Regions from separate parts of the Rothia sp. 11273D007AR genome, predicted to be linked through region 1. Evidence: predicted binding sites of a transcription regulator. Region 1 holds the regulator's gene; the other holds the start of a gene.
What was found. Region 1 encodes LexA, which represses DNA repair genes until DNA is damaged. Its sites were predicted from a motif close to TCGAACANNTGTTCGA; they were not measured.
Positions count from the first base shown of each region.

Region 2: a site for LexA is predicted at 4,723-4,738, ahead of ruvA (Holliday junction branch migration protein RuvA). Genes of this name have one in related genera too.

Region 1 is NZ_JBPPWJ010000001.1:192,771-198,581, forward strand. Features, by position in the region: gene ACED88_RS00890 (ATP-dependent DNA helicase) at 1-1,834, shown strand, start outside; gene lexA (transcriptional repressor LexA) at 1,849-2,565, opposite strand; gene ACED88_RS00900 (LysM peptidoglycan-binding domain-containing protein) at 2,784-3,386, shown strand; gene ACED88_RS00905 (histidinol-phosphate transaminase) at 3,462-4,571, shown strand; gene hisB (imidazoleglycerol-phosphate dehydratase HisB) at 4,626-5,258, shown strand; gene hisH (imidazole glycerol phosphate synthase subunit HisH) at 5,258-5,811, shown strand, end outside.
Region 2 is NZ_JBPPWJ010000011.1:4,523-10,333, forward strand. Features, by position in the region: gene ACED88_RS07385 (hypothetical protein) at 1-870, opposite strand, end outside; gene ACED88_RS07390 (MurT ligase domain-containing protein) at 915-2,222, shown strand; gene ACED88_RS07395 (type 1 glutamine amidotransferase) at 2,222-3,001, shown strand; gene ACED88_RS07400 (YebC/PmpR family DNA-binding transcriptional regulator) at 3,063-3,821, shown strand; gene ruvC (crossover junction endodeoxyribonuclease RuvC) at 3,844-4,515, shown strand; gene ruvA (Holliday junction branch migration protein RuvA) at 4,753-5,370, shown strand; gene ruvB (Holliday junction branch migration DNA helicase RuvB) at 5,378-5,811, shown strand, end outside.

The sequences.
Region 1 (5,811 bases):
GTCCCTGGGCTACCTGGTGCCCGCTATCTATGCCGCCCAGACCGCCGAAAAGCCCATCGTGGTGGCAACCGCAACCCTGGCCCTGCAATCCCAGATCGTTAACAGAGACATTCCTCGCCTGCTGGAATCACTGGGAGATGAGCCCGAACACGAAACCGATGTAGCCATCCTCAAGGGCCGCAACAACTATGTCTGCCTGCACAAGCTGGAAGGTGGCTACCCCGAGGACGACGGTGACGCCCTCTTCGACATGGACGCTACCACCGGCTCCACCGGCCCCGCCGGAAAACTGGGGGAAGAAGTTGTGCGCCTTCGCGAATGGGCACAGACCACCGACACCGGCGACCGTGACGAGCTGCTGCCAGGCGTCAGCGATAAGGCATGGCGGCAGGTAGCCGTCACAGCCTCAGAATGCCTGGGCAAAAAATGCCCCCTGATCGAAGAATGTTTCAGCGAGATGGCCCGAACCAGGGCTGCTGAATCAGATATCGTCATTACCAACCACGCCCTTCTCGCCATCAACGCCTTTGAGGGTGCTGCGGTGCTACCCGACCACGACATCGCCATCATCGACGAGGCCCACGAACTGGCTGACCGCGTCACCGGCGCCGTCACCGGGGCACTCTCTCCTGCTGCTATTACCAAGGTTGCCCGCAGCCTCAAACGGCACACGGACGCCGACCACAAGGCACTAGAACAGGCAGCGCTGGCCCTTGACGACTCTCTCAATGGGGTACCCGCCGAGATGATGCCCAAGGGCTTGCCTGACCGGGTTGCCGCTGCCATGGAACGCGTGCGCGATGCGGCGCGTCAGGCCCTCACCGATACGAAGAGCGGGGACAAGGACGGCGACGCTGGCCGCCAGATGGCGCGTGCCGCCTTGACAGAGGTGCACGAAACCTCAGAAAAGATGCTGACCGCTGACCCGCTCTATCAGGTTATCTGGGTTTCTCGTACCGGCTCCTGGGAGCCCGGTAGGGGGTATGTGGCGGCAGCTGACGATGACCCCGCCACCCTGAACATTGCCCCTATCTCAGTTGCCGGTTACCTGCGAGAGGGGCTTTTCGAAAACCGCACCGTGGTGCTGACGTCTGCGACGCTGACGGTGGGAGAAAGTTTTGATGCCGCCGCTGGTGCTCTGGGGCTGATGGGTAAGGACGCTCCGCGCTGGGACGGTATCGACGTGGGCTCACCCTTTAACTACCCCAAGCAGGGCGTGCTGTATCTAGCCTCTGACCTGCCTAAACCTGGGCGGGGAGTTTCGGTAGAGCAGCTGGACCGTATCGTTGAACTCGTGACTGCCTCGGGTGGCGGCGCGCTGGGGCTCTTTTCCTCTAAGCGTGGTGCTGAGCTGGCTGCCGAGTACGTGCGGGAGCGCACCGACCTGAACATTCTTCTGCAGGGGGAGTCGTCTTTGCGTGCCCTGGTGCAGGAGTTCACTGAGGACACCGATTCCTGCCTATTCGGCACCATGAGTCTCTGGCAGGGCGTGGATGTTCCTGGCGACTCCTGCCGCCTGGTCATGATGGACCGTATTCCCTTCCCCCGCCCCGACGATCCGCTGTCGCAGGCGCGCACCCGGGCGGTAGCAGCTGCTGGCGGTAACGGCTTTATGGCTGTGTCTGCCTACCATGCGGCGGTACGCATGGCCCAGGGCGCCGGCCGCCTGGTGCGGTCGGTCGGTGACAGGGGAGTTGTGGCCGTCCTTGACTCCCGCATCGCTACTCAGCGCTACGGCTCTTATCTGGTGAAGTCCCTTCCGCCCTTCTGGACAACAACCCGCAAGGACGTGGTGCTAGGAGCCCTTGAGCGCCTTAGGCAGTCAATCGACTAGTGAGAGGCTAGGTCTTAGAGACTGCGCAGTACGGAGACGACCTTACCCATGATGGTGGCTTTATCGCCCAGAATGGGCTCGTACTGGGTGTTCTGGGGCAGCAACCAGGTGTGACCATCGCGCTGGCGGAAGGTCTTCACGGTGGCCTCGTCGTCGAGCAGGGCCGCGACGATGTCACCGTTCTGGGCGGTGTTCTGGGCACGCACTACGACCCAGTCGCCGTCGCAAATCGCAGCATCGACCATGGAGTCGCCCTTGACTCGCAGCATAAAGAGGTCGCCCTGACCTACGAGCTGGCGGGGGAGCGTCATGACGTCTTCAATTGCCTGCTCAGCGGCAATGGGTGAGCCCGCAGCAATACGGCCCACCAGAGGAACGGTAGCGAGGTTATCGTCGGTCTGCGCGAAGGTAGGCACAATCGGCAGCGTGATGACGCTGGTTTCAGGCTTTACTTCTTCGGGGGAGGTCTCGCCGGTGAGAACCTCAATGGCGCGAGGACGCTTGGGGTCGCGCCTAATATAGCCCATCTCTTCTAGGCGAGAGAGCTGATGGGTAACAGATGAGAGTGAAGCGAGACCAACGAGGTCACCGATTTCACGCATAGACGGCGGGTAGCCGTGCTCATCAATAGCGCTTGAAATGGCGCTCAAAATTTTTTTCTGGCGGGCAGTGAGGGGGCGAGAGCCCTTGTGGTGCGGGCTTGCCGGAGTCTGCGGAGTTCGTTCGCTCACGGTATCTCGTCTCTGTTGGTTCTTAAAATGTCAGCCACCCGGTGTTCACTATCAAGTGGTCTTCTAAGACTATGTCAAGCAAACAGGTTATTCAAACATTTGTTCTAATTTTTCTCGACTATGTTCGATTTTTCTGATAGAACATAGATACGAAGAATTTTTAGAACAAAGATTCGACTATTGGTTGAATGTTTGAGCGTGAATCAGGAGAAAGACTTATGAGCACCATCGCCTTGCCCGAGTTTATGGCTCGTACTTCTTTGAAGAAGCCCCTTGATCAGGCTGCTACTTTTACCGTCCGTCAGCACCCGCAGGTGCCCGCATCGGCCGGGGCACTGCGGCAACCCCAGTACCGCATTCGTTTTGCGGCACCTGTGTCTGCGCGTCCCGCACCTGTAGCTCCCTTGCGGAATCTGCCTTCCCACCCTGCTGCTTCTACCCCGGCTCAGCGGCCTAGCGCGGTAGTAGAACCGTCTCAGAAAGCGAAGACGGGGCGTGGGAAAATCCGTTTGACCCGCCGGGGGCGCCTGGTTTTTAGGGGCCTGCCTCTACTCACCCTCGTGGCTCTTGTGGTTCTCGGTGCCCTGACTTTCCTTGCACCCGGCGAAGCTAAGAGTGCCACTGTCGAACCTGTTGTTCCGGTTAGCCAAACGGTCACCGTTGTGCACGGCGATACTCTCTGGACCATCGCAGCAGATGTGGCACCCGGTGAAGATAATCGCGATGTCATCAATCGCATCATGCAGATTAACGACCTCACCAGCGCACAGCTGGTTCCCGGTCAGGTTCTTGAGGTGCCTGTCTACACTCAGTCACAGTAAGAAAAAGAGCGGTGCCCTATGCCAGACTGCGAAACAAGAATGCAGCGTACGGGGCTAGGTCGCTACACTAGGGGAGTGACCGAAACTACCACAGCACTCGAAGCCCTGCCCCTGCGCGAAGATTTGCGGGGCCGTTCACCCTACGGCGCACCCATGATTGATGTTCCGGTAACCCTCAACGTTAACGAGAACACCCACCCCATGCCGCAAGAAGTTATCGATGCCATCACGCGCGATGTAGCAGAGGCCGCCGTAACCCTGAATCGCTACCCCGACCGCGAGTTCGATACCCTCAGAGCGGAACTCGCAGACTACCTGGGGCACGGTCTGACCCCCGAAAACATCTGGGCAGCTAACGGCTCCAATGAGATTCTCCAGCAACTCATGCAGGTCTTTGGTGGCCCCGGGCGCTCGGTCATGAGCTTCGTGCCCACCTACTCTATGTACCCCCTGCTGGCAGACGGCACCAATACCGCTTTCATCGCGGGTACCCGCGCAGCCGACTACTCCCTCACCGCAGCTTCAGCAGTTGAACAGATTGAAGAGCACAAGCCTTCTATCGTTATTCTCTGCTCACCCAATAACCCCACCGGCACCGGCCTGGGGCTAGACGTTATCGAAGCGGTCTACGACGCGGTGGCAGCCTACAACGGTATCGTCGTGGTCGATGAGGCCTACGCAGAGTTTGCCCAAGACCGCACCCAGAATGCTCTCACCCTACTTCCCGGCCACCCCAACCTGGTTGTCTCCCGCACCATGAGCAAGGCCTTCGCACTTGCAGGTGCCCGCCTGGGCTACTTTGCAGCAGATCCCGCTGTTGCCGATGCCGTCCGTCTGGTTCGCCTGCCCTACCACCTCTCAGCCGTCACCCAGGCAACCGCGATTGCAGCCCTGCGCCACCGCACCCAGCTGCTGGCTAACGTCGACGACATCCGCGCCCAGCGCGACCGCATCGTGGAGCACCTCACCGGCCTGGGGCTAGAACCGGCTGTATCGGATTCCAACTTTGTGTTCTTCGGCGGGCTCAAGGACGAAAAAGCTGCCTGGAACTACCTGCTAGAACGCGGCGTCCTGGTACGCGATAACGGAATCCCCGGCTACCTGCGCGTCACCGCCGGAACCGAAGCCGAGACCAGCGCCTTCTTAGACCACCTCACTGACTACGTGCAGACTTTCGAGCGCTAAGCGCAGCACGTAGCCCCATCAACATCGGCAGACACCTTAGAAAAAGAGACAGACATGGCAGTACCAACCGAATCATCCACCGGCATCGGCCCCCGCATTGCAAAGATGGAGCGCACCACCAGCGAGTCCTCCGTCAGCGTCGAAATCAACCTGGACGGCACCGGCGTCTCTGACATCGACACCGGCGTTCCCTTCTATGACCACATGCTGACCGCTCTCTCCAAGCACTCCCTGATTGATATGACCATCAAGTGCTCCGGCGATACCCACATCGATGTGCACCACACCGTTGAAGACACCGGCATCGTGCTCGGTGAGGTTCTCCGTCAGGCCCTGGGTGATAAGGCCGGTATCCGCCGTTTTGGCACAGCCACCGTGCCCCTCGATGAAGCACTTGCCTCAGCCGTCGTCGATATTTCAGGCCGCCCCTACCTGGTACACACCGGCGAACCCGAAGGCTTCGAATACCACCTCATCGGCGGGCACTTCACCGGATCAATGGTGCGCCACGTCTTTGAGGCCTTTGCCTACCACGCCGGTATTTGCCTGCACATCACCCTGCTGGGCGGGCGCGACCCCCACCATATTGCCGAAGCCCAGTTCAAGGCCCTGGCCCGTGCCCTGCGTCAGGCGGTAGAGCCCGACCCCCGCCACGCCGGCATCCCCTCCACCAAGGGAGCCCTCTAATGACTGAAACCCGTCAACCGACCGTCACCGTTCTCGATTACGGGGCAGGGAACGTGCGCTCAGCCGTCCGCGCCCTTGAAGAAGCCGGCGCCCGAGTGGTGCTGTCCCGCAAGGAGTCAGACGTTCTGGGTGCCGATGGCCTAGTTGTGCCCGGCGTGGGCGCTTTCAAGGCCGTCATGGACGGCCTGAAAGAAGCAGATGCTATCCGCATGATTGGCAGGCGCGTTGCGGGCGGACGCCCCGTACTTGGCATCTGCGTAGGCCTACAGGTCATGTTCGAAAAAGGCGTTGAGCACGGAGTTGAAGCCGACGGCCTGGGCGAGTGGCCCGGCACCGTCGAAAAGCTCAAAGCCGAGGTCGTGCCCCACATGGGGTGGAATACCGTCCGCGCACCTGAAGGGTCCACGCTCTTTGCCGGTGTTGAGAACGAACGCTTCTACTTTGTGCACTCCTACGGGGTGCAAGAATGGACCTTCGACCAGAACAACGAAGCCATGCTGCCGCCCCAGGTCACCTGGGCTAACCACGGTGGCGACTTCATCGCGGCGGTCGA
Region 2 (5,811 bases), on a different contig from region 1:
GCCAAAGTGGGCGGTGAGGAACTTCCCGGTTCCACCGGTGATGTAGAAGCCGTGGGTGCCTTCGGTGAGGGTGGGGTAGGCGGTGAGCTGCTCGGGGTTTTCTGCCCGTAAGGACGCGTAGGCTCGTCTCATCGCGACGGACGGCACCCAGCGGTCTGCGGTGATATCGAAACCGTCGATGGTGTCTTGGGCGTCTTCGAGCGCCCAGGTGGCGTTTTCTACGGCCATGTAGTGTTCAGATTTGAGGCGCTCGGTGCTGGCGGGGTCGACCCAGGCCTTGTATTTGGTGGATGCCCGTTTGAACTGGGTGAGGTTGGCTTCTTGCGAGACTAGGTCTTCGAGCTGGCGCACGATGATGCCGGTGTCTGCCCGGGCAACGAAAGTAGCTGCGGCGACGGCCTGGTCGTCGAGACGGCGGGGGTTGGAGTGCAGGGAGGCGGTGCCGACCTTGGAAGTGCCGTCGGGGAAGGTTGCGATGTAGAGGTAGTGCTCAAGATTGACGTAGGCCAGGGCTGCCTCGTTCATTCGCGAACCCAGGTGGATACGGTGGATAGGTGCGAATTCGTCGCGGGCGAAACAGGAGTCACACTGCTTACCCTTGGTGATGATGGTGTGGGTGGGGCAGGGCTCCAGATGAAAGCCAACGCTATCGACGTTGGCCTGTGAGTAACCGCTGCAATAGGTGCCGGCGCCGCGGACGTCCGCCGGGAGGGTAGTAAGACCGAGGAAGCTACCCGGGGTGATAGCAATAGTTTCAATCTCACCGCTAGGTTGACCGTCAAGAAGAGGCTCAACTTTAAGGTAGGGAGCCCTATCGCGCCAGGTGATGTCACGCCAGATAAATTCGGGGAAGGGTACAAGCTGGTTCATGGAAGTAGTCATTACAGGTTCGAAGCATACACAAACCCGGTAAGATAGTCACCATGTCACGACCTGTTGTTCGCCTTGTTGGCCAAGGCATTCGTTATGCGACCAAGTTGCGCGGGGGCGGCTCTGCCTTCCCTGGCTTGGTCATGGAGAAACTGCACCCTAATTTTGTGGCGGAGGAGCTGGCTAAGCTGCCGCGCGGTGTTGTCGTTGTTTCGGGTACAAACGGTAAGACGACCACCACCAAGATGGTGGTGCAGCTGCTGGAAGCCCAGGGCCTGAAGGTCTTTACCAACCGCACCGGGTCGAACTTCGTGCGGGGTGTAGCTGCTGCTCTGCTGGGTGAGATGAACCTGGCGGGTAAGCTCGACGCTGACATTGCGGTACTTGAGCTGGACGAGGCTCACGCGGTGCACTTTGTACGCAAGGTCAAGCCCAACTACGCGCTGCTGCTCAACGTCCTGCGTGATCAGTTAGACCGCTTCGGTGAAATCGATACGACCCGCCGTATGCTGGCTACGGTTGCCGGCGCCACGACGGGCACCGTGGTGCTCAACCGCGAGGACCCGCGTATTCGTTCTCTGGCTGAGAACATTCAGCCCGGCACCCGGGTGAGCTACTTCGGCCTGTCTGAGAAGCTCCGTGCCCTCTTCCCGTCCGATGACGACCTGCGCACCAGCCCCGAGGGGGCCGACCGCGCGGATGCCGGCCTCTTGGCACCAGAGCTGCCGGCGGCGTCCGTCCTGCTCAAGGACTTCAAGGGAACCGCCGCCACCTTCGATGTTGCCGGTAAGGAGCTGGCGGGCACCATCAACCTCTACGGGGTCTACAACATCTTTAACGCCGCTGCGGCAATGGCCCTGACGCGCGAAGTCATGGGGGATTCCCTCAACGAGACTAAACTTCTGGCTGAACTTGAGCATATTGCCCCGGCTTTTGGCCGCGGTGAAACCCTCAACGTTAACGGCCAGACCCTGCAGCTACTTCTGGTGAAGAACCCCAGCGGGTTCCGCCTGTCGCTGGCGTCCGCCGATGCCAAGGACTACGCCACCATGATTACCATCAACGACGCCTACGCCGACGGCCGCGATGTTTCCTGGCTCTGGGACGTTGACTTCCACTCCCTGACTCAGGGCGGCGTCACCATGGTGTCGGGTGTGCGCGCCTACGACATGGCCCTGCGCCTGCAGCACGACGATGTTTATGTAGAGAACATCAGCGAGGACCTCGAAGAAGCCCTCGCCACCTTTATTGCTAAGTCAGAGGGTCGCCCCATGCGCATCTTCTGCACCTACACCGCCATGCTGGCCATCCGTAAGGAACTGGCGAAAATCACCGATGTGGAGGAAATCTAATGAGCGATTTTGAGAACGCACCGGTCGAAGCGGGCGAGCAGATTATCACCCAGACCGGCAACAACAAGAGCCTCAAAATTGTGCAGCTCTACCCCAAAGATATGAACATCTACGGGGACTGGGGCAACACCCTGTCGCTCTCCCGCCGGGCCCAGGCCCACGGTTTCACCACCGAAATCGTTGACTACAACCCCGGTGATGAATTCCCGCTCGATGGCGACATCTTTGTGGGCGGCGGTGGCCAGGATTCAGGCCAGTCTGTAATTCAGGATGACCTGCTCGCCAACGCTGAAACCCTTCGCATGCTGGCTGAAGACGGCACCCCCATGCTGGTAATCTGCGGTCTGTACCAGCTCTTCGGTAGAGAGTTCAAAACCGTCGGCGGCGTCACCCTCAACGGTATTCGCGTCTTTGACGCTAAAACCGTCGGCGGCGAAGAACGCCTGATCGGCAACATCGTTGAGGAATCTGAAGAGTTCGGCACCATCATTGGGTTCGAAAACCACTCGGGGCTTACCTATCTCTCCGGCGACACCAAGCCCCTGGCCACCGTCACCAAGGGCGAGGGCAACAACAAGGAAGATTCCGGCGAGGGCGCCCGCGTCCACAACGTCATCGGAACCTACCTGCACGGCTCCCTGCTGCCCAAGAACCCTGCCATCTCGGACTTCCTCATCAAGCAGGCAGCGATCAAGAAGTACGGTGAGTTCACCCCCGTCGTTATTGACGACACCCTCGTGGAAAAGGCGCGCGCCTCAGCGTCCGCCCGTCCACGCTAGAATAGTACGAGGTACATCGCGCCCGCCCGCGTGCGGGCGCACCAGACGAACAAGGAGAATCATGTCAGGTCACTCCAAATGGGCCACAACCAAGCACAAGAAGGCAGCAATTGACGCCAAGCGCGCCAAGGCCTTCGCTAAGTACATCAAGGCAATTGAAGTTGCAGCTCGCATGGGTGGCCCCGACCCGGCAGGTAACCCCGCCCTCGACCTCGCAGTATCAAAGGCCAAGAAGAACTCTGTTCCCAACGACAACGTTGAGCGCGCTATCAAGCGCGGCGCCGGTCTGACCGGTGAAGCCATCGACTACACCGAAATCATGTACGAGGCTCGCGGCCCCCAGGGTACCGCCCTCTACATCGAGTGTCTGACCGACAACCGCAACCGTGCAGCCGCTGAGGTTCGTACCGCCGTTACCCGCAACGGCGGCACCATGGCAGACTCTGGCTCCGTAGCCTTCCTCTTCGAGCGCAAGGGCGTTGCCGAAGTTGCTAAGACCGAGGGGCTGACCGAGGACGACGTCCTCATGGCCGTGCTCGACGCCGGTGCTGAAGAAGTCATCGACGATGGCGAGATTTTCACCGTTGTCTCTGAGGCAACCGACCTACCCGCCATCCGCAAGGCTCTGGAAGAGGCTGAACTCGAGTACAACAACGACGACCCTGTCTTCCGTCCCACCATGCAGGTAGACCTGGACGCTGAGGGCGCTAAGAAGTTCCTCAAGCTTGCCGACGCCATCGAAGAACTGGACGACGTGCAGAACGTCTACTCCAATGCAGACATCAGCGAAGCCGTCATGGCCGAGCTTGAAGCTGAATAACCAGCAGGGAAAGGGGGAGCGCGTGGCCCCGGCTCACGGCACCTCACACCAGCGCCCGGAACCCGCCCCGCGAGTTCCGGGCGCTGCCCGCATTCTGGGGGTTGACCCGGGCCTCACCAGGTGCGGTTTCGGTTTGGTCGATATGACGGCCAACCGCAAGGCCCACTTTGTCAACGTGGGAGTGGCGGGTACCGCCGCTTCGGAGAGTCTGGATGCCCGTATCCTCAAGATTCTGCGCGCTGCCGAGGCCTGGCTCGACACCTATCAACCCGACGCCCTGGCGATTGAGCGAGTTTTTGCCCAGGAGCAGGTCAATACCGTGATTGGTACTGCCCATGCCTCCGGCGTGGTAATTGCGGCTGCCGCTGCGCGCGGCGTGCCGGTGCACTTCCACACGCCCTCAGAGGTGAAGGCTGCGGTGACAGGTTCAGGACGCGCCGACAAGGCATCGGTGGGGCGCATGGTTACCCGCATTTTGGGGCTTGACGCCATGCCCAAACCGGCGGACGCAGCGGACGCCCTCGCTCTGGCTATCTGCCACGGCTGGCGCGGCGGGGGCATTGGCTCCGGCATCAACATGGCAGCCACCACCCAGACCCACCAGGGCTCCAACCCGGCGGCAGCGCGCCGCAGCGCCCAGCTCACCCCCGCCCAGCGGGCTTGGATAGAGGCGGAGGCAAGGGCACGAAGATAGGGCAGGGCTGTTGGGTAAGCGGCGGACTCACAGCGAAGCTGCTGGCTCGATGTAGTGAGCGGGTGTGGCAGTACGCAAGAGCGAACGGAATCCGCCGTTAGGCGGGGCGTGAATCGCGTAACGAGCGCAGCGAGTCGCGCGAGAGGGTCGGCAGCGAGCGTGAGTCCGCCGCTTGCCCGTAATATACAAGACACACGCTTCTTGTATTAGTACATATATTCGAATAGAATTGGTTTCATGATTAGCTCACTGACCGGTACCGTGACCCATCTGGGGTTGGAGACCGCTGTTATCGACGTTAACGGTTTTGGCATGCTGGTGCATCTCAATGCTCGTACAGCTTCGCAGCTGCGCCTGGGGGAGAAGGCTACTGTTCTGACCACCATGATTGTGCGTGAGGACTCCATGACTCTCTACGGGTTTGCTGAGCCTGCTGAGCGCGAGGTCTTTGACATGATGCTGTCGGTCTCGGGTATCGGCCCGCGTATTGCCCTGGCAGTGCTCGGTGTGCATGCCCCGGCTGAGGTTGAGCGCGCTGTGGCTACCGGTGACGATAAGGCTTTCACCAAGGTACCCGGTATCGGCCCCAAGGGGGCGCGCCGCATCGTCCTGGAGCTTGCTGGCAAGCTGATTTTGGCGGACGGAGCCACCGACCAGCTGCCTATCGACCAGGGTGTGAGCTGGAAGCCCCAGGTGCAGGATGCCCTGACCAGCCTGGGCTGGAACGAGCGGGACGCCGTGAGCGCTATTGAGTCCTTCATTGAGCACAACCCGAAGGCAGAAACCATGGGTGTTGCCGAAGCGCTGCGGGCCGTACTAGCTTCGCTGGGTAACCAGAATACGGTGGGGCGATAGGTAGAGTATGAGTCAGTTCCCTCACGCCGATGGCCAGATTCCCGGTCAGCGCCTGGTTTCGATGGATGAAGAGCCAGAAGAAAAAATGATTGAGGCGGCCCTGCGTCCCAAGTCTCTTGATGACTTTGTGGGGCAGCAGCGCGTGCGTCAGCAGCTGTCGCTGGTGCTTGAGGCATCGAAGATGCGCGGACGCTCGGCCGACCATGTGCTCCTGTCGGGCCCTCCCGGCCTGGGTAAGACCACCCTGGCGATGATTATTGCTGCCGAGATGGACGCGCCCCTGCGTATTACCTCCGGGCCGGCCATTCAACATTCGGGTGACCTGGCTGCGATTCTTTCCTCTCTCACCCCCGGTGAGGTGCTCTTTCTCGATGAAATTCACCGTATGAGCCGCCCGGCTGAAGAGATGCTCTACATGGCCATGGAAGATTTCCGTGTGGA